DNA from 3 places in the Paenibacillus sp. PvR098 genome. Region 1 is predicted to be linked to each of the others. Evidence: riboswitches for the same ligand, from Rfam matches in the RefSeq annotation. Region 1 holds a riboswitch; each other region holds the start of a gene.
What was found. Region 1 has a riboswitch for thiamine pyrophosphate ahead of thiC (phosphomethylpyrimidine synthase ThiC). Riboswitches for the same ligand answer to the same signal wherever they lie in the genome.

Region 1 (7,429 bases):
TGCGAGCCGTGACGGCAAGCGTATGCTCCAGCTGCATCAGCCGACCCATCCTTCGCGACCTGCTTACAATAAGACTGGTTCTTTGAATCCTTCTTTGCTCATACAAGAGTAACGCTTCGGGGAGCTGAGACGGGCGTTCGCTGACGCAACGCGCGAGCATCAGCGCATCCTCCAGAGCCTGGGCTCCGCCTTGACCCAGGTTCGGGAGCATGGGATGTGCCGCATCTCCCAGTAAAGTAACAGGGCCTTGACTCCATCGGCGAAGCGGTACACGATCGAAAATATCATGCGATAGAATAGCAGACTCCTCCGTAGCCTCAATCACCGCCTCAATCGGCTCGTACCATCCTCGAAAATGACGAAGTGCAGCCTGCTTCCGCTTCCCTGGTGGCAGCAGCGAGCCTTGAGGAGCATTGACGGCGGCGAACCAGAAAACCCTGTCTCCGCCCAGTTGGGAGAACCCGAACCGTTTACCGGGTCCCCACGCTTCGAAGCCCCCGCCGTCTTCACGCGTATAGCGTTCGTTATCGAAGACGGCTATACCTCGAAGCGCCGTAAACCCGGCATAGCGAAGAGGAGTCGGCCCAAACAACCGTTGCCTGACGGAGGAATGAATTCCGTCTGCGCCGATCAGAATATCCCCTGCCTCCTCATATGCATCGGCAAAAACCGCCACAACCCTCTCCTCATGCTGCCGCCACTCAGCCCATTGCTTACCCCAATGAACAGTTCCCGGTTTCAGCTGATCGTACAAAATAGACTGGAGCGCAGCACGGTGAATGAGGTAGCTGGCAGAACCGAACCGCTGCGCTTGCTCCCGAACCGGCAAATCCACTAGTAGCTTACCGTTCCACGTACGGATTTCTCCTTTTCCTACCGGACAACCCTGTTCACGCACCTGATCAGCCACTCCAAGCTTCTCCAGCACCTTCATCGCATTGGCCGCCAGCACAATACCCGCTCCGATCACCTGCAGCTCCGCTGTCTTCTCGAATACGGAGACGCTCCAGCCGGAGTCCTGCAAAGCTATGGCCGCGGCCAGCCCTCCGATGCCCCCACCAATAATGATCGCCTTGCTACCGTTAAACATGCCCTGCCTCCTCCCACCTTTTGTCCTGACTGCTCTCCATCAATGTTGAGTTTTGTATCTAAATATACCTAATTATGGAACAGATAAAAAGGCTGCGAATACCATCGTCCCCCTACAGCGTTGAACGCACCAACGGCCAATAGACGACGCATATACGCAGCCGTCTATTCCTTCTGCGGGTGGGATCCTTTGGGTCATCGGCGATTCCCACACCGCATCATATTGAAAATCCATGCCATTGGAAACGACAGGTTTACCCGGAACAAACACATATTTTGGAGAATGCCCAATCCCAACACCCCTGCTGTTCATAAAATGCAGAAGCTAACACGGAAGGAGGTTGTCATCTATGAGCTTCGTCAGAGGATTTGGTCATGGCTTTACTTCTACCGGCGTGATCCTTGTGCTCTTCATTCTTCTGGTTATTGTTTCCACTGCTTTGGTTATCTAATGTAGTTTTTTCGCAACCTTCGCTCGGGCCAACCGCTCGGGCGTATGGTTGCCGTTATTAGAACGTATGATCCGCCGAACGGGATTCCCGTAATGGCATCCCCCGCTGCTTTAGCATCGTATGGGACAGCCATGCCGCGACACATCCCAAGGCGCCTATAATGATAAAGCCTTGCTTTAACGTCAGCCAATCGCCGGCGATTCCCATAAATAAGGGACCTGCAAACATGCCCAAACCATAAATAGCCTGGTAAAAACCCATGGCCGTTGCTCTTTTCCCAACGTCCATATGCTTGATGCTCAGCGCCATCAACACCGGTGAAGTAAAGCCTCGGCCAAACCCTGCGAGACATTGCGTGATCATCAGCATCCACAAGGAATGGGAGAATGGAATAAGAATAGTAAACACTCCGGTTAATACAAAACCGGTGACAATGATATTCTTTTCACCTAATTTACGGGCTGCATATCGACCCCCTACCAATGACGCGATCGCCATAGGAAACGTAGAAAAAAACGTAAGCAAACCCATATCCAGCCTGGTTGCGCCGAGAGATTGAGCATACACGGGGGTAAACCCGAACACGGTAGCGAAGGTCAGCACTTGAAAGAGGATGGCCAGAAAAGAGACGGTCAGCAGCATCTTATCGCTCCCCACCTCAAGCACGCCTTTGAAGGTCATTTCCTGCGTATTCTTCCTAGGGGTTTCCACCAGAAAAAACGCACCCGTGAGTCCCAAAACCCCTACAGCTGCACCGATCAGAAAAGACGATTCCCAACCATACATATCGGCGAACCACCCGCCGCACAGAATTCCGAACATTTGACCAAGTGAATTGTAAAAAGAGATCGTTCCGATCGCTTGCGTTGTTTCCTCCTTACGATAGTAGCTGGCAAACAAGACCGTAAAGTCTACCCAAGTCGCCGCTGCCGCTCCTGCTGCAGCCCTAAGCAAGAGAATCCATGTCAGCTGCTGTGTTACTAGAATCCCGACTCCGGATAATACCGAAAAAAACAACCCGAATACAATAAACAATTTTCGCTTATGATAACGGTCCGATACTACGCCTACCGGTATCCGCAGCAGCATCTGACTCAATCCGTACATGCCGACGATCAGTCCCGCCATTTTATAAGAAGCGCCTAAATATTCAACATAGGCGGTCAATATCGGCACGCAAGTATACATCGAAAACCAGAACAACAAGGTGACCATACAAAACAGCGGTATTCTATAATTTCGTGTTTCTGTTTCGGGTCTCGCATTCATCCTTGTTCTCTCCTAGTTCGTCAATTTCATTTGTTATGCACACGTTCATTATTCATCATATCTGATTTCCATAAAGTTCTAAAGAAATAATTTATTTATTAATTATGCACTTTAAAGTAAGTTCCTCCATAGCCATCCACTTTGTCGCCGTAGATCTTCAACTTCATGGGATCGCCGACGAGCACATGGCGGACACCGTCATCACACTTTCTAAAAAATAGGTTGATTTTTCAATTTTCTATGGTTATTATTGGTATGACAGTTGAATAAACACGGGAGCTTGGTATAGCCAGGCTGAGAGGGTAGCCGAATGCTATCGACCGTAATACCTGATCTGGGTAATGCCAGCGGAGGAAATGTCTTAGCCTTTGTGTATACAAAGACCGCTTCTTTCACGTTGCGGTCTTTTTTGTTTGCATCAAGGTTTTCTCCGCTTGATCACATTCATTCTGAGGAGGAATTGAAATGGCAAGCGAAATCAAAGAAAATGTAGTAACCCCTAATGTTTCGGCTTTTCCGGGGAGCAAGAAAGTGTATGTGCAGGGTTCACGTGAGGATATCAAGGTTCCTATGCGCGAAATTGGTTTAACCCCGACAGTCCAAGGCGACAACGAGCAAGAGAACCCTCCAGTACGGGTATATGATTGCAGCGGTCCATACACGGACAGCGATGTCCACACCGATATTCGTGCTGGCCTTCCGTTGAACCGCCGCAATTGGATATTGGAGCGCAACGATGTTGAAGAATATACAGGAAGAGCGATCAAGCCCGAAGACAACGGTTACATAAAAGAAGACTCCGTAAGTCAGGAAGAAATATTCCCAGGATTGTATCGTAAGCCGTTACGCGCTAAAAGCGGATCCAATGTAACACAAATGCATTATGCCAAGAAAGGGATCATCACTCCAGAGATGGAATATATCGCTATTCGCGAGAATGTTTCTCCTGAATTTGTACGCAGTGAAGTCGCTCGCGGTCGGGCGATTATTCCGTCAAACATCAATCATCCGGAAAGCGAACCCATGATAATTGGCACTAAATTTTTAGTCAAAATCAACGCCAATATCGGAAACTCGGCTGTCGCTTCATCAATCGAAGAAGAAGTAGAAAAAATGAGATGGGCTACACGCTGGGGCGCAGATAACATCATGGACCTGTCCACCGGCAAAAATATTCATACGACCCGTGAGTGGATCATCCGCAATTCTCCTGTACCGATCGGGACGGTTCCCCTTTATCAAGCCTTGGAGAAAGTCGGAGGAAAAGCGGAGGAGCTGAGCTGGGAGATTTACCGCGATACGCTCATAGAACAAGCCGAACAAGGCGTAGATTACTTTACGATTCATGCTGGCGTACTTTTACGCTATGTTCCTCTCACGGCGAAGCGGGTCACAGGTATCGTTTCTCGTGGCGGTTCCATCATGGCTGCATGGTGTCTGGCGCATCATCAGGAAAATTTCCTTTATACCCATTTTGAAGAGATTTGTGAAATCATGAAATCCTATGATGTTGCGTTTTCCCTTGGGGATGGTTTGCGTCCGGGGTCCATAGCGGATGCCAACGATGAAGCTCAGTTTGCGGAATTGGATACGCTTGGCGAACTAACGCAAATCGCATGGAAACATGATGTGCAGGTCATGATTGAAGGACCTGGGCACGTTCCCATGCATTTGATTAAAGAAAATGTCGATCGTCAGGTTGAAGTATGTCAGGAGGCTCCGTTCTACACCTTGGGACCTCTTACCACAGACATTGCCCCTGGGTATGACCATATTACTTCAGCCATCGGCGCTGCCATGATTGGTTGGTTCGGAACAGCGATGCTCTGTTATGTCACGCCAAAAGAGCATCTGGGTCTTCCAAACAAGAATGATGTTCGCGACGGGGTTATCGCGTATAAAATCGCAGCTCATGCAGCAGACTTAGCCAAAGGGCATCCCGGAGCTCAAGAAAGAGACAACGCCTTATCCAAAGCACGTTTTGAATTCCGTTGGAGAGATCAGTTCCACTTATCTCTGGACCCGGAAAGAGCGATGGAATATCATGACGAGACACTGCCTGCAGAGGGTGCCAAAACAGCTCATTTCTGCTCGATGTGCGGCCCTAAGTTTTGCAGCATGAGAATTACACAGGACATTCGCGAATATGCCAAACAGCAAGGACTCGAGGATCAGCAAGCCATTGAGAAAGGCTTGGATGAAAAATCCAAAGAATTCAAAGAAGCCGGCAGTGTCATTTATAAGTAATAAAGCAATGAGGAGCTGTTGCCTAACGGCTCCTTCTTTTTTCCATAAGAAAAGACCAACGAAATAAACGTTGATCTTTCCTCCATAAGATGATTTATTTTTGTTTTACAGTCTGCGCTGCTCTCATTTCTTCGATCGTCTTGGCTACGGATACTTGCTGCGGGTCGATTCGCACCTCGATCAACGCCGGTTTAAGTGAAGCCAACGCCCGCTGCAGTGCAGGTACAAAATCTTCGTTCTTCTCTACTAGCTCCCCATGTCCGCCCATACTGACCATGATCTCTGTGAAATTCGGATTTGATAATTCCGTTGCAATGACACGTTCAGGAAAATGCTTCTCTTGATGCATTCGGATCGTTCCGTACATGTTATTATTCGCGACAATCGCCAAGACAGGAATTCGATTACGCACAGCCGTCTCCAGCTCTTGCATTGTCATCATAAACCCGCCGTCTCCGGCATACGCCACTACCGTTTTCTCCGGTTGGGCAACCTTCGCACCAATGGCTGCCGGCAGGGCGTATCCCATCGCGCCGGAGGTCGGTCCCACAAAAGTCCCTTCTTCCTGGAAGCGGTAATGCTTGGCCATCCATCCATAGAAATTACCTGCATCCGATGTAAATATGGTGTTAGAAGGAAGGTGGGCCATCAGATCGCCCATGACCGCTTCCAAATTCACATAATCTTGACCGGAAGTAGCGCGAACCTCGGAATATTGTTCATATTTCTTGCGTTGTCCCTGTATATAAGCTTCACGCGATTCGCTTTGACTTGATTCACCCAACTCGGCAAGCAAATCGAGCATAAAGTTTCTCGAGTCAGCTACAATCCCAAGTGCCGGGCGGTATACTTTGTTCAATTCATCCGGTGAAATATCGACATGAATCAGCTTGGTATTGGAAGCCAACAGCGTATAGTTCTGTGTTGTAATTTGCGAGAACCGAGTCCCCAAGGCAAGAACAACATCCGCTTCCCTTACGCACTCCACCAAATACGGTGCAGCACCTACTCCCAATTGTCCGATGTAATATGGATGTTGGTTAGGAAACGCATCGAATCGGCGAAACGCCGTAGCTACAGGTGCTTGCAGTTTATCTGCTAATTCCACCAGTTCTCTGGCAGACTTGGTACCTGTTACCCCGCCCCCGGCGATAATCACCGGACGCTTTGCTTGCTGCAAAATTTCTTTGGCTCTGACCACGGCTTGGTGATCCGGACGCGGGTTGGATAAAATCTCCGTTTCCTGGAACTCCATTTCCGCTACTTCATCCAAAACATCCTGAGGCAAAGAAATAAGAACAGGACCCGGTCTGCCGGATTTGGCGAGATGAAAAGCCCTGTGGACTATCTCTGTGACTCGATGCGCATCATTCAGTTCCACCGTCCATTTGACCAGATGACTGAAATATTCCGCCATATCGATCTCTTGAAAGCCTTCCCGGCCCCGGAATGATCTTTCTACCTGTCCGATAAAAGCAACCATAGGTGTGGAATCTTGATGAGCGGTATGCAATCCGATGGACAGATTGGTTGCTCCCGGCCCTCGGGTGGCGAAACAAACCCCTACCTTACCGCTGGCTTTTGCATAACCTTCAGCCATGAAGGAAACGCCTCCTTCATGGCGACCGGAAATCAGTTCTATCTGCGGTGTTTCATACAAGGCGTTTAAGACGCTCAAATAGCTCTCTCCGGGCACACAAAACGCCTTCTCAACGCCCTCTCTCAATAGAACTTCTACGATTGCTTTTGCAGCGGTCATCTGTGTCATGTCTCTACTCTCCTCTTTATTGATATTTCTTGATCAAGTATTCAATGGCATTTCTTCTGGATGAAGTAATATGTTCTCTCATTCTCAATTCGACCTTATCCGGATCTCTCTCCAGAAAAGCTTCAATAATGGCTACATGCTCGGGGATCGAGACGTTATGCTTCTCATTAACGGATGAGGTGAGAACAAAAATTCTATGATTATGGTCATAGATATTGCCCATAATATTGTGGATAAAGGTATTAGGATACGAATAGATGATTTGATGATGCAGCTGTTTATCTAGATCAATATAATAGGCTTTTCGTTCATCCGGTGTCATCCCTTCAGGCGGTTCCGTTAAGCTGTGTTTCATTGCTATCAGCCATTCCTCCGAAAGCTTGTGGCACACATTCTTAGCTACGAAGGGTTCGATCAATTCCCGCATTTCATACACTTCATTGAGTAATTCTACGGTAATGCCAGAAACGATGATGCCTTTGCGGGGATAAATATAAACAAGCTTCTCCTGCTCCAATTTTTGCAATGCTTCTCTAATCGGAGTGCGGCTGATGTTCAGCTCCGATTGCAGCCTATCCTCCGAGATATCAGAGAGCGTTTTCAA
Region 2 (7,429 bases), 3.2 Mb from region 1:
GAAAAGAGGACTTAACATGATCGATCATATCGTACTAGTTAAATTTGGCGAATCGACAACGCAGGAGCAGTTGCAGGATGTAGTTGAACGATTCAAAGCTCTCAAAAATCATCTTACGGGAATCGTGGATCTTCAAGCCGGTATCAACTTTTCAGAGAAAAATCAAGGCTATCAATTGGTATTGAGCGTTCGGTTTGAAAACAAAGCGGCTCTGGAGGCTTATGGACCGAATCCTGAACATCAAGCGGTTGCGGCTTTGATCAGAGAAGTAGGACGAGTGGATAGTATTGTGGTTGATATTGAAATCTAAAGCTTGCTTCTCATAGATCGATAGTAAAATAAGCTTTGTCCTGCAGCCTTGGCTCGGACAAAGCTTATTTTTTGTCCGACATATGGGAGTGATCTGGAGGGTCTATCATTCCATCGACTCTCCAGTAGGTCCCCTGAGTATCCTTTTTCCTCTGGGGAACGTATAATTATAATAGATTGATAGATTTTCAATACTACATAATATAGGAGTGATTATACCTATGCATAGCGGTATCTTGAGAGGTTTTACTCACCGGCACGAAGCCCCGGTTCAATATATATTGCGGCTTGATGAAACTGAAGTCCCACTTAATGATTGGGTTGGAGAGCACCTTCAAATCCAGTTTTTACATGAAATTCGATGTATTCATTGCAATAGAAAAATTAAAAAAACATACAATTCCGGCTACTGTTATCCCTGTTTCGTTGCGCTTGCAGAAAATGATTTGTGTATCGTTAAACCCCATGAATGCCACTTTGATCAAGGAACGTGCCGGGATGAAGCTTTCGCTCAAACGCACTGTATGGTTCCGCATTATGTATATCTTGCGGTAAGCAGCGGCCTTAAAGTCGGTCTTACCCGCAAGGGAAACCAAATGAAGCGTTGGACAGACCAAGGGGCTATTCAGGCCATTCCCATTGCTGAGCTCCCGACAAGAAAGCTTGCAGGAGAACTGGAATTTGAACTTAGCAAACATGTGATGGACAAAACGGACTGGCGCAAAATGCTGAAGGGTGAAGTCAGCGAGATTGAATTGCTTCAAAGCAGAATTGAGATTCTTGCTCATGTTCCGGAAGCCTTTAAACCGTATCTGCTCGACGAAACGACGGTGTTCGAATTCCTTTACCCACAGATGGAGTCGCTGCAGAAAATCAAGACGTACGATCTGGAAAAGTCTCCGATGATCACGGACCGTCTGATTGGAATAAAGGGCAACTACCTGATGTTTGAGCAAGCAGTAATCAACGTAAGGAAATATAGCGGATACAAGGTATCCATTTCACTTGAAGCCTCGCAGGTGGCGCAATAACGATGTGGCTTGGGACTTCAGCGCCGCGGCTCTTCGTCCGGACGGACGCTGGCCGTGCTGGCGGTCACCGATACGGACTGACTAATCTCATGATAGAAAGAAGAAATGCACGATACACCTCAAACGGGACGTATCGTGCTTTTCATATGGATGTGATTTCAAAACCGCTTCTTACTTAAGCTTCCTGAGCCCATTCCTTTAGGGTACGGTCATGCGGAAGGAAGAAGGTCAGAAGGCCGATCAGTGGAAGGATACTCACCATCTGCATGACCACCGGGAGATGCAGCGCATCGATCAGACCGCCGAGCGCCACCGCTCCCAGCGCGCCTAGACCGAAGGCGAGACCGGTAATCAGTCCGGACACGGTTCCGATCTTGCCTGGGATCAGCTCTTGTGCGTACACTACTGAAACGGAAAAGCTGGAGAGGATGATGAAACCGTTAACAAGCAAAATGACATACGCCCAGAACGGATTGGCATAAGGCAAAAGCAAGGCCAGGGGCGCGGAGCCGACCATGGAGAAGAAGATCAGGTTGCGTCGTCCGAATTTATCGGACAGCGGACCACCCATGAAGGTGCCTAGTGCGCCCGCCGCGGCGAACAGGAAGATGTAGATTTGAGCCTTTTCCAAAGTAATTCCGAACTGTTCCATGAGATAAAACGGATAATAGATCGTCACGCCAGCATGGTACCAGGACCGGGCGAACACGAGAAAAATCAACGTTAAGATAGCGAAAGTGATTTGCTTTTTGCGCAAAGGACTCATGACCCGTACGCCGTTCTTCTTTGCCGCAGGCGGATGCACAGCTATATATCCGCTGTACCAGCGGGAGATAAAGAGCTGGACGAGAATGGCCAGCCCGGCAACTGCCGTAAACCAGATCGCCCCGAATTGACCGAGCGGGACGAAGAGGAAGGCCGTCATAAGAGGAGCCAGCGATTGCCCTGAGTTGCCGCCTACCTGAAAGATCGACTGCGCGAGTCCGCGTCTTGAGCCTCCGGCCATGTAGGCTACCCGCGAGCCTTCCGGATGGAAGACGGCGGAGCCGAGTCCGATGAATAGCACGGATAGCAGAACCAGCCAATAATTCGGCGCAAAAGCCAGCCCGAGCACACCGATAAAGGTAAGGCCCATTCCCATCGGCAGCATGTAAGGGGAGGGACGGCGGTCCGAATATAGGCCGATGACCGGCTGCATAATCGAAGCGGTCATGTTTAAAGCGAACACGATAATACCCGATTGCATATAGGTCAAATTCATGGAATCCTTCAGAATCGGCAGGATCGCAGGAATGATCGATTGAATGGAATCATTAAATAAATGCACCAAACTGATGGCAAGCAGTATGCGGAATACGGTTGGTTTCCCATTGGCCTCCGGTGACCTTTGAAAAACCGGTCCGGAGGCCGCTGCTCCGGTTTGCGCCTGCATGAAAGAACGCTCCTTTCTTGGTTAGGATCCAGCGGCCTAATCCCGATGTTTGGTTATTCCAAGCGCTTCTCCCATGGTAACTCTGCTGCCGACTTTTACATCTTCACGGGGGGCGAAGGTGCCCGATTCGGTCAGGAGCACGACGGTAGATCCGAATTCGAAGTAAGCAAGCTCGTCGCCGCGGCTTAGCTCATTCGGAAGCGGGGTAACGTATTGAATGCTGCTCACATTCAAAGCCCCGACCTTCACCACGGCGACTTCCCCGGTATCATGCTGTATATAAGTAATCAAACGCTCATTACGGCTAAGGACCCGACGCATATGCTTGAGTCCGAAGTCGTTTACCGGATACACCTTGCCTGCGACATGCTCCTTCTCCAGAATCTTACCTGTCACGGGAGAATGAATCCGGTGATAGTCGGTGGGACTCAAGTAAAGAACATAATAAAATCCATGTTTGTAATTGATCATGCGGGGACTTTGGTTCAGCAGCTCATCAATTGTGTAATCCTGTCCCTTTACATTGACAATAAGCCCCTCTTGAATGCTTCCCATCCCGGTAATCAGGGCATCGACGGGGCTGACTACCGTATCTGGCGTCTCGTCGATAGGACGCAATCCTGCTTTTAATCTGCGGGTAAAAAAATCGTTCAAAGAAGCATACTCATGTATCGCTTTCTCCGCATCTTGTACGCGAATGCCGTAAGTACGAATAAAGCGTGGAATCAGCGCTCGGCTAGCTCTGGATTTGGCAAAGGTTCCTGTCAGTCTCGACACGGTCTTGCGTGAGGAAAGCTCGGTCAGCAGCCGGAATAGCGAAATCTTCATAATGGAAAGGTTCACCTGTTTTCTCTTAATGTAAGTACGCGAATCTAACGCCTATCTTGACACAGAACGGAGCACAAAGCAATCCTAAAACGAACCTTAAAAAGCAAGAAAAGCTCCCGAAGGAGCCTTTCATTTCATATATTAGGACGGATTAAGCCTTACAGGCGTATTTTTGAATTCCCCACAGGTAAGGCAAGCGGCCAGGTTCACTAAAATCGGGCTGCAGGTCTTGGATGTAGCTATGGAATTTTTTCAAGATCCTCCATTGACAAATATTTCAATCGTGATAATATGATGATGTCACTAGGGGAGCCGCACAGGCTGAGATTGGATCAATAGATCCTAGACCCTCTGAACCTGATCTGGTTTATACCAGCGTAGGGAAGTGGAAGATCGTTGGCACATATATTTCTATGGTGCTTACAAGGCCGCTTCCTTCATCGGGAGGCGGCCTTTTTGGCGTCATTCTCCCGGGGTTCTGAAAAAGATGGAAGAGGAGAGAGGAAAAGATGTCCAAACGTTTGAAGTTGACAGATATTCTGGTCACAGTCGTTATCGCCGTTGTATTCAGTATTATTTATCGGGTGTGGACCGACGTGTACAATTTGGCAAAGCTTCCGGGAATCCAGCTGGATCAATTCATGTACGGTATGTGGTTTATGGCTGCGACCGTCGCGTTCTTGATCATCCGTAAGCCAGGGGTGGCCTTCCTGGCGGAAGTAGCCGCAGCCTCCGGCGAGCTGATCGTCGGTTCTCCGTACGGTGTAGAGGTGCTTACATACGGAGTCCTTCAGGGGATTGGCGCCGAGTTGATCTTTGCCGCATTCCTATACAAACGCTTCTCCGCTGCCGTAGCTGGTCTGGCTGGGATTGCTGCGGGTACGGGTGCGCTGGCCCTTGATTTTTTCAAAGGCTATCTTCTCGAATTGCAAACGTGGAACTTGGTGCTGTACATTGTCATGAGGTTTATTGGGAGTTTTCTCATTTGCGGTCCGCTCGCCTATCTTCTTGTGAAGGCATTGGAAAAAACCGGGGTCACACAGCTCGTGCGTCCGGCGAGCGCCGGCGATTATGAAGATCTGGACAGGAAGAGCGTGCATTGACCGGGTCGGTGCAAAACCGTGATCGCTTCATCACCTGGGTTTCGCAGCTCCGGCTGAAGTTTCCCGGCAGTTCGTCACTATTGTTCGACGGCTTAAGCGCCGGTGTGCCAGCAGGGCAAAAGGTACTTCTGCTGGGTCCCAGCGGCTGCGGCAAATCTACGCTTCTTCAGGTTTGGAGCGGGCTGATCCCGGATGCGTTGGAGGTGCCGCTTAAGTACGAAGACATCGGCATTCCTCACTCGTGGGGGTATTTGTTTCAAGATCCTGATGTCCAGTTCTGCATGCCTTATGTAGATGAAGAAATAGCGTTTGTGCTTGAGAATATCCGGGTGCCCCGTGATCGTATGCCCGAGAGGATCAGGCAGTGTTTGGAGCAGGTCGGCCTGGATTTGCACGACCCGCATGTGCCGATCGCTTCGCTTTCCGGAGGGATGAAGCAGCGGCTTGCTATCGCCTCGCTGCTTGCGCTAAGGCCGGACGTCTGGTTCCTCGACGAACCGACATCATTGCTTGACCCCGAAGGGACGACCGAGGTATGGGAAACTGTTAAACAAATCACTCATGACAAAACGGTCATTATCGTGGAGCATAAAATAGATGAAATTGTAGATTACGTGGACCGGGTGATCCTCTTTGACTCTGATGCGCGTATTGTCGCCGATGGGGAGCCGGAGCAGGTGTTCCGGAACTTTAAGCCACAGCTGATGGAATACGGGATTTGGTATCCGGGCGTGTGGGACGACTTTGCGGATAGAAGGCCCAAGCGTGATCGTTATCCAAACGAAGTTCCCGAGGAGAGGGAGCCGCTGGTCCAATTGCATGAGCTAACGGGTTATCATGGGAAGGACAAGAAAATCGATGTCGCCTCCGCGAAGCTGTATGCCGGGGACTGGGTTGCGATTGTAGGGGAGAACGGTGCGGGCAAAAGTACGCTGCTCCAATCCCTCATGCAATTAATCCCGACAAAGGGTGAGTACGTGCTGGCGGGGAAGCCCGTTCGCAGCTTCGACGATGTGGCGGACATGGCGGCTTATGTGTTTCAAAATCCGGAGATGCAGTTTGTGACGAACACGGTTTACGATGAATTGGCGTTTAATTTCAGGCGTGACGGGGATTCCGAGGACACGATTAGAATGAAAGCGGATGAACTTCTGCAGTGGTTCGGCCTCAGCAAGCACCGCGACCTGCATCCTTATCAGCTGTCGCTAGGTCAGAAACGCCGGCTCAGCGTGGCGGCGGCCACGGTCAAAGCACAGCGGCTTGTGCTGTTAGACGAGCCTACGTTCGGCCAAGACGCCGCGAATACGTTCGCGCTGCTGGAGAAGCTGGAAATGTGGCGGCAGGAAGGGGTCGCCATCGTTATGGTCACACACGATACGGAAATTGTAAGCAGGTATGCTACAAGGGTATGGGAGATACGGCAGGGGCGTCTTGCCGCAGCGCTCAGTCCAGGAGAGTATACGAGCCGATTCATGGCGGATCGACCGCTGCCTTTCGCAGAATTAAGGAGCTGATGGCTGTGCCTTTCCTTTGGTCTTATAGGGAAACGTGGCTGCACCGCGTCAACCCTACCTTTAAGCTGATCGTTTCGATAGGCATGTTTATGCTTGTGCTGCTGACACATAACTTGAATGTTCTGATGAATGTGACTTGGATGCTTATTCTGCTGTTCTTTGCCGCCACCGGCCATCCGACGCGCAGACTGCTGCTTCTGATGCTGCCCTTCGGGTTGATGTTTGTGTCGTCTGCTACGTCTATGGTGTTTTTCGGCAAAGGAGAGACGACCTGGCTGCGCTCGGGGCTCATACACGTCACGGAGGAAAGCTTCTACCGCGGCATGCACATTGGACTCAAATCGGTCAATATGGCTCTAATCGGCCTGTTGTTCGGACTAACGACTAGTCCTGTTCGGTTGTTCTATTCGCTTATGCAGCAGGTGCGGCTGCCGGCCAAGTACGCATACAGCTTTATGGCCGCTATGCGTCTTTTACCGATGGTGGCAGCTGAATACCGAACGCTGCAGATGGCGTTTAAAGTCCGCGGCGTCAAGAGAGCGAAAGGGATCCGCGGCTGGGTAGATTCGCTGAAGCGGTATGCTATCCCGCTGCTGGCCCAAAGCATCCGCCGTGCCCAGCGGATTGCGGTGGCTATGGAGGCGAAGCGGTTCTCATCGGTCAAGGAAAGAACGTATTATTACCTGATCGGTTGGTCTGTGAATGATGGGCTTCTGGTCGGGATCATGCTGCTCTTATGGATTGCCGCTGTTTGGTTGGGATGGCAGCATCCATATTTCAGCGTAGGGGATGTAAGGTCAACATAGTTAAAGGCAGTTCACTAATTTTCAATGAAGAAACGGAGAGGATTACCCATGAAATTTTCCGAACACCTTCGTCGCGCGGCGGATGCAAGCTGGAACGCCAGCTTCGAGCATCCGTTCGTTCGTGGAATCGGCAACGGCACGCTGCCGCTGGCCTGCTTTCGTCATTATGTGCTGAACGACGCCTATTATTTGTCCCAGTTCGCACGGGTACAGGCATTGGGGGCAGCCAAGGCGAACGATTTGTTCACGGTCAACCGCATGGCCGTGCATGCACAAGGCACTTATGGAGCTGAGCTCTCACTGCACGAGAAGTTTTCAAAGCTTCTGGGCATCACCGAAGAGGAACAGAAGGCATTCGAGCCGGCGCCGACAGCATACGCGTATACGTCGCATATGCTTCGGGCGG
Region 3 (7,429 bases), 1.8 Mb from region 1:
GCCGGGTGCCGCTGGATAGACTGTATACCCCGATCTTTTTCCCCTTGAGATCTTTAGGATCCTGGATGTTTTTATCCTTCAGAGACACGATATTAAATACGTTTTGAGGATAAATATTATAAATGACATGCAGCTTCTCGCCTTTATCTAAAGCAAAGTATAAGGAACCCGGGTCTGTAAACGCAATGTCGGCCTGCTTGGACAAAATGTTCTTAATCGCATCTCCGCCCCCGGCACCCGGAACAAACGTAAAATCAATACCTTTTTCCTTAAACCAGCCTTGCTCCTCCGCATGATAAAGATTCGTTTGTTCGGTGATCGGCTTGCTCCAGCTGGCCATTACGACCTTTTGCGGCTGCGATGGCGCCTCGGCTGCCGGTGGAGCTGAATGGGTTTCATTCGAGGATGAGGTGCCACATGCCGATAACAGCAGACTCCCCGCCAATATCATGATGGCTGCGATAGAATATTTTTTCATTTGTCTTTCTCCCTTTTATATGGTTTTAATTTGATCCGCTCTACGATAATAACCACTTGATACAAGGCCATGCCCAGAACAGTGAGCAGCAGCAGCACAGAAAACATCAAGGGCGTATCCATCATGCCCTGGGAGGCGATGATCAAAGCGCCGAGGCCTTGGTTGCCCCCGATAAACTCACCGACCACCGCCCCCACTACAGCCAACACCACAGCGACGCGAAGCCCTGAAAGAATACCAGGCAATCCCGCCGGCAGCTTCAACCGGATCAACGTCTGCCACCGGGAGGCCCCCAGCACCCGGAACAAGTCCCGCTTCAACGGGTCTACGTAGTGGATAGCGGTTACAGTGCTTTCCAGCAGAGGAAAGAAGGAGATTAACGCCGTGATGACGACTTTGGGGGTGGTTCCGAATCCGAACCAGATCATAAATAACGGAGCCAGCGCCAGCTTAGGGACCGCTTGACTGGCCACGATATAAGGGGATAAAAGCCGCCTTAACCACGCCCACTCTCCCATCCCGATTCCGCAAAGAACCCCGAACAAGCCGCCCAGCAGCAAGCCGAGTACAATCTCGAGCAGCGTTTGGCCGATATGTTTCGTAAAATATCCAGTGACCAAACCCGTCCACAGGGTATCCGCTATGACAGAGGGGGCAGGCAGTACCAGCTCTGAGACCCCGCTGGAGCGGACAAAGCCCTCCCATACGGCGATCATCAGTACAAAAAGCCCGACCGGAAGGATAGAATTCCGAATCACTTCCGCTCCCCTCCTTCCATCGCCTGTCTTACCGCTAGACAGACTCGGTTAAATTCGCTGTCATAGCGCATCTCATAATGGCGCGAATCAGGTAGAGGTACGGAGTATTCCCCCGCAATTCCTCCTCCATGAAGAACAATGACACGATCCGATAAATACACGGCCTCCGTAATATCATGGGTAATAAAGAGGACCGTGATCTTCTTGCTCCTGCACAGCTGGAGGAGATCCTCCTGCAAAGACTCCCTTGTCAACGCATCCAACGCGGCGAAAGGCTCATCCATCAGCAGCAAGGACGGCTCTCGTATCAATGCTCGGGCAATGCCCACGCGGCTTTGCTGTCCGCCGGACAGCTCGGCGGGATATTTATCCGCATGCAGAGCCAAACCCATGCGTTCCAAATAGGCATCTGCCGCTTCCCGGTCCGCCCGTGTCGGCTTACGCACCAAAGACACCGGCAGCAGGACATTCTCCCTTACGGTTTGCCATTCCAACAAAGTAGGCGCTTGAAATACAACACCAACTTGGGTTTGCGGCTTCGTTACCGGCTTGTCCGCGATCCGGACCTTTCCTTCGTCAGGCGTCAGCAATCCTGCTGCCATTTTTAACAGGGTCGTCTTGCCGCACCCGCTTCTCCCGACCAGGGTAACAAATTCACCCTCCTGTACCTGCAAATGCAGGCTATGGATGACTTGTTGCTCCCCATTATAGTTGTGACTTACTCCTTGAAATTCCAGGTAGGTCACCTTAATCCTCCCCCTGCCCTCAGCTAACAAAAAACACACCTTGCCCATAGCAAAGTGCGTTCCCTCACCTCTCCCTACGCTGGCATGACCCAACAGGTTCAAATGGTTAACGGCGAACCAGCCGTACTCTCAGTCCGATTCCTCAGACCCCCATGCTGTATACAATTACATCCATGATACGCTATATATTATCGGATGGTCAAGAAAGAGCCTGTGTTCCTATATTCGGAACACAGGCTCTTTATTACATATCCTTAGGAGCTAATTCAATGGCATCCCGAATGGCCGCTAACATGCTTCGTTCATCGGCAACATTTTTACCTGCAATATCAAAAGCGGTTCCGTGGTCTACCGAGGTGCGAATGATTCCGCCTTTTAACCCGACCGTAATGTTAACCCCTTCTTCCAATCCCAATACCTTAATAGGTCCGTGACCTTGGTCGTGATAGCAGGCCACAACGATGTCAAAATCGCCGCGAACCGCACGGAAAAACAACGTATCGGCCGGGTACGGTCCTGTGACATCCATGCCCTCTGCTTTAGCCTTCTCGATGGCCGGAATCAACTTCTCTTCTTCTTCCCCGTTCCCGAACAATCCATTCTCACCGGCATGGGGATTAATCCCGCATACCGCAATTTTCGGCTGGGATTTCCCCGCACGGGTCAGCGTCTCATGAGCCAGCTTAACGACCGTATACGTTCTTTCCGGATTAATCATTTCGATCGCTTTAATCAATCCCACGTGAGTGGTGAGATGGATGACCTTGAGATTCGGTGAGGATAACAGCATAGAATAATCCTCAGTATCAGTTAATTCGGCCAGGATTTCGGTATGACCCGGATACAGATGTCCTCCTTTATGAAGGGCTTCTTTATTCAAGGGAGCCGTACAAATCGCATGAATTTCCTTCGCCTTGGCGAGCTCCACTGCCTTTTTAATAAATTGGAAGGCCGCGTTCCCCGCTTCACTCGACACTTGCCCAAACGGTAAGTCTTCCGGCAAAATATCCAAATCAACACAATCGATGATGCCGTGCTGGAATACAGCCTCGCTAAGCTGACTAATTTTACGAATGTTCACGTCCGCCTGCACCACTTTTCTGGCCCGCTCCAGAATTTTGTAATCGCCTATGACAACCGGCTTGCATTGATCGTACACCTGAGCGGATTGCAGAGCTTTCACGATAATTTCCGGACCAATGCCTGAAGCATCGCCCATCGTTATACCTATGACTGGTTTCATATGGTTCATTCCCCCTTGAGCTTTTGTATGGAATTGAGCAGCGATAAGTCCGTACCGAATGCCCCCGCTTTGGTGATGGCATACATGGGCTTAGCTCCAATGGTGCGGCCAAGCGGGATGCCGATTTCCACTTCGGCAATGAGATGAAATCCGGTCACGCCCAGCTGCATGCAGACCTGCTTCGCCGTATCGCCTCCGGTTAACACCATGCCCTTGATTTCACAGGCTTCGATGAGCCATGAAGTCACTGTTCCCAGCGCCCCGGATATCGAATTGCTCACAGCGCTTTCGTCCATCCCGTTCTTTTTCCCCAGCCGCTGTGCCTCTTCAATATCTTCAGGTCTTCCTGAGGAAAAGAGAGCAATATCATGCCGATCATCCAGTGCCCTCTTCGCTTCCTCATACACCCTTTGCATCTCTGCCTTGCGTGATGCATTATCGGCTACAAGCAAGGAAGACCGGAGCTCTATTCCTTTAATATGAGGCTGTTGAACGACAATGTCCAGCTGCTTTCGGGTGGTTGGGCTTACGCTGCCGACCACGAGCAGCACAGGCTTTTGATCTCGCTGAATGTCAAGCTCGATCTCCTTCGTTTGCAGCCCGTAGATTTCCGGCAAATAGTTGGCAAGTCCTGCCGAGCCTACCCAACAAACGGAGCGGCCGATGCGGGCCATCGTTTGAACAATACGCCTTAAATCCTCTTCCTCTTCGGCATCAAATACGACATATCGGATTCCATCTTCCTGACACTGGATAAGCTTCGCCTGAACAGCTTCCAATCCAGAACGCAGCTCCTCATAAGTAACCAAGGCGATCGGCTGCTCCGACTGACTTTGAATAATGCTCGGAATAAAGGAATCGCGAACAGGCGTTTTCGGATCTTTTGCGATTTCCGTTTCACTCAAAGGTTTCTCGTGAAGATAGTGATAGCCATCGATCGTTTTTCTGCCATTCTTTGGATAAGCAGGTGCAATCACGACAAAGTCCGGGCGGAATACTTCGTATAAAGCGTCGATCTCCGCTCCAAGATTTCCCCTCAGGGTAGAATCGACTTTTTTATAAATCACATCAAAGCTGCCGGATTTGAGTACCTGCGATACTTCTTTTACCTTATCGTACGCTTGACTCCGGGGTAACCAGCGGCTGTCCGTATCGATAACAACCGCTTCCTGATGGATTGCCGTTACATCTGGCTCGAACAGCACTGACGTATTCAATCCGTAACGAGCCAGCTGCACTCCGCTGTCATTAGCCCCGGTCAAATCATCAGCAATCATCGCTAATTTCAACGCCTTCACCTCTCTTGGAGTAAGTTCCGGGCAGCTGCAGCTTACTGCTGAGCCGCCTCTCCTCTTTGAATTCCATACTTTTCAAGTTGTCCCTTCTTTTCCAAACGTTTCACGAGGAACGCAATAAAAATCGGCATCAGAATGGCTGTCGTTACCACACTTGCGGCGACTTGCACTGTGGCCAATTCGGCCATCGGAGCGAATGCGGCGTTGGCGGCGGCGATGGCTGCAGGCGTTGCTACGGCGTTGCCTGCCGTAGAACCTTCGGCCGCTCCGACAATAGGGTTCCAGCCGATCGCTTTAAATACGAGGTAACCGCCCAAGCCTGTAAATAGGACCGTGGCCACACCCAGCATAACCCCGCTGATCCCGCCATTGATAATGGCGTTGAAGTCAATTCCCATACCCAATGCGAACGCAAAGAACGGAATTAACATATTGCTGCCCTTCGCAAAAAATGTCCTCATTTCGGGATCCAGATTCCCAAGCACCATCCCTACCACAATCGGAAGTAACACAGAAACGAAGGATACAAACGAAAACATACCTTCAACAAATCCCATCGCTCCAAAAATCGATAAAGCCACCATCGTCAAAAACGGGCCGTCATTCAGCGCCAGCAAGGAATACGCCGCTTTATCGTCTTCTTTCCCGTATTGACCGACAACCGCCATGTAGAGGCCGCCGTTACTGTTGGTCATTGCCGCAATAATGGCGATAGGCGCCAATCCAAGGAATAATCCGTTAGGTCCGGCCAGCAAAAAAGCCGCTAAACCGAATAAGGCTCCGATTAACCATTTGATGGTCAATAAGGTTGCGCCTTTGCCTAAGGAAACTCCAACATTTCTAAGATTGATTTGGGCTCCTGCACAAAGAAGGAACAGAGCAATCAACGTCGAAGCGCCGTTAACGAACAACGCCTGTGTGAAATTTCCGATCCTTAATAAATCAGGCGCAAACGTATTTATAGTTGCAGCCAGCAGCAAGGGTACGACCATCATCCCCCCCGGGATGCGTTCTAAGGTTGCTTTGATTTTCATGATGAAACCTCCTGGAATGTTTAAATATTATACAAGTATATTAAAACCGCTTTCATTTTCATCTCAATCATAAATCAAAGTGTTAAAAAAATCAACATAAAAATCATTATTAGACCATAAAAACAAAAAAACTAACCAAGGTGTTTATTTTTTAAACACCTTGGTTAGTTTTGGTTGCTTTCAGCTTTCTCCACAATGTAGCTCGCGTAATGCCCAGCCGCTTGGCCGCTCTGGATTGATTCATGTTCTCCTCGGTAAGAACTCTCCCGATAATCTCGTACTCAATCTCCTCAAGCGTTTGGCCGATATCGATTTCCATGACATCGCCTCGTGCTGTATTTTTGACCTTGTCCGAATGCATTGGCATGGACAGCAGGGACAACACGGGCTCTTCGATATATTGTCCTTCCGACAACCTTACGAAGGCATCAACCATATGTTCAAGCTCTTCCAGGTTGCCTTGCCAAGCATATTCAGACAGCTTCTCCAGTACCTCTTCCCGGATCCCGACAATTTGCTTTCCATACTTTTCATTATATTTCCCGATAAAATAGCGGATATACTCATCCAGATCCTCCAGCCTTTCACGTAAGGGCGGAATATAAATTTCATGGGCCGAGATGAGGCGATACAGCTCTTCGCATAGGATTCCTTGATCGAGCATGGCCTTCGAGGATTCCCTGAAGGATAGGATAAACTTATAGGTCTCCCGCTCCAGCAGCCGGCTGATGACGGACTGACTGGAATGGTCAAATTTATCCAGCCCTTTCAGATAGACCGATCCGGCTTCGCCCCCTGATAGTGCGTCTTTTAATCCGGAAAGAGCGCCGGGAGTGCCTGCCTTGATATCCACTTCGATAAACAATCCGTTCCCCGGTCCAAGCGACCCGTGAATGGCACCCGCAATATATTTTTTCCCTGTTCCTTCTTCCCCATACAGGGTAATGAGGCGCTCGGCGGCCGCTTGCTTCGCTTTCTCGACGGCTTTCTTGCCTGCCTTGGCTGATCCTAAGATTTGAGTAAACGAAATGATAGGCGGCTCCTCATATTGAATCTCCAGCTCATCCCCTGCGGCCCGCAGCGATTTCATTTTTATATAATACAGCCGCTGATGCTTGTCCTCTTCAAAAATCCCCATGGTCCACTGCAGCTGCTGACCGCCAGCATTCACATAGGATATCGCCTTTTTATTTTCATTCACGGTTTGCACTATGGCGATCCAATCGGGAAACAATTCAATTAAAGATGGGTTTGCCTGCTCTCCGAAAAGCTGCACAAACCGATGAAAGCTAGGATTGGAAAATCTGATCCTCCCCTGCTCGTCCACAATCGCAATGCCTTCCTTCAGTTCATTGAGCAGCACTTCATAAGCCTGAATTTTCTTATCGCTGCGTGAGAGCACCTGATATACCTGCTTCGCGTGATGGAAGGCTTCAATAACAGACTCTCTGCCTGAAGTAATCAAGACCCCCTGTAAGCCGTGCTTCTTGGCCATTCTTATGGTCACGGTATCTCCCACAACCACCTGGACGCCCTTTTCTTTCGCTTCCAGAATAATCCCCTCGACTTGTGACTCTTCATGAATCACGGTATAAGGAATATCGATCCCCATCAGGTGGGAAACCGCAATGACTCCATCGCAAATATTCGGAAAAGCCACCATCTCCAGCTTTCCCTTATAGTCTTTGATTAAGGTTAATGTCCGAAGAATATCGAAGCCTGATAAAGGGATTTCAATCACTGGCTGTGGCACATGATCCCGGAGAAGATTAGCCGTTCCTCCGCGGCTTATAACCATTTGGTACCCTTCGTTTTCCAAATGCCTATAGATGGCCAACGCTTCTTCAAGATCGCCTTCCCTTACCGTGATATCAA

Region 2: linked by a shared signal. The riboswitch ahead of JOE45_RS22470 (ECF transporter S component) and the one ahead of thiC (phosphomethylpyrimidine synthase ThiC) in region 1 are both predicted to bind thiamine pyrophosphate.
Region 3: linked by a shared signal. The riboswitch ahead of JOE45_RS15755 (ABC transporter ATP-binding protein) and the one ahead of thiC (phosphomethylpyrimidine synthase ThiC) in region 1 are both predicted to bind thiamine pyrophosphate.

The regions. Positions count from the first base shown of each region.
Region 1 is NZ_JAFIBU010000001.1:1,366,422-1,373,850, forward strand. It holds gene JOE45_RS06830 (FAD-dependent monooxygenase) at 1-1,090, opposite strand, end outside; gene JOE45_RS06835 (YjcZ family sporulation protein) at 1,440-1,541, shown strand; gene JOE45_RS06840 (MFS transporter) at 1,599-2,810, opposite strand; TPP riboswitch at 3,073-3,183, shown strand; gene thiC (phosphomethylpyrimidine synthase ThiC) at 3,276-5,057, shown strand; gene JOE45_RS06850 (thiamine pyrophosphate-dependent enzyme) at 5,152-6,825, opposite strand; gene JOE45_RS06855 (GntR family transcriptional regulator) at 6,842-7,429, opposite strand, start outside.
Region 2 is NZ_JAFIBU010000001.1:4,530,356-4,537,784, forward strand. It holds gene JOE45_RS22450 (Dabb family protein) at 17-310, shown strand; gene JOE45_RS22455 (DUF2797 domain-containing protein) at 531-1,340, shown strand; gene JOE45_RS22460 (MFS transporter) at 1,516-2,772, opposite strand; gene asd (archaetidylserine decarboxylase) at 2,809-3,600, opposite strand; TPP riboswitch at 3,896-4,001, shown strand; gene JOE45_RS22470 (ECF transporter S component) at 4,110-4,703, shown strand; gene JOE45_RS22475 (ABC transporter ATP-binding protein) at 4,700-6,217, shown strand; gene JOE45_RS22480 (energy-coupling factor transporter transmembrane component T family protein) at 6,217-7,023, shown strand; gene tenA (thiaminase II) at 7,072-7,429, shown strand, end outside.
Region 3 is NZ_JAFIBU010000001.1:3,174,121-3,181,549, forward strand. It holds gene JOE45_RS15745 (ABC transporter substrate-binding protein) at 1-478, opposite strand, end outside; gene JOE45_RS15750 (ABC transporter permease) at 475-1,236, opposite strand; gene JOE45_RS15755 (ABC transporter ATP-binding protein) at 1,233-1,982, opposite strand; TPP riboswitch at 2,037-2,146, opposite strand; gene pdxA (4-hydroxythreonine-4-phosphate dehydrogenase PdxA) at 2,227-3,225, opposite strand; gene JOE45_RS15765 (four-carbon acid sugar kinase family protein) at 3,231-4,514, opposite strand; gene JOE45_RS15770 (2-keto-3-deoxygluconate permease) at 4,556-5,554, opposite strand; gene JOE45_RS15775 (sigma-54-dependent Fis family transcriptional regulator) at 5,706-7,429, opposite strand, start outside.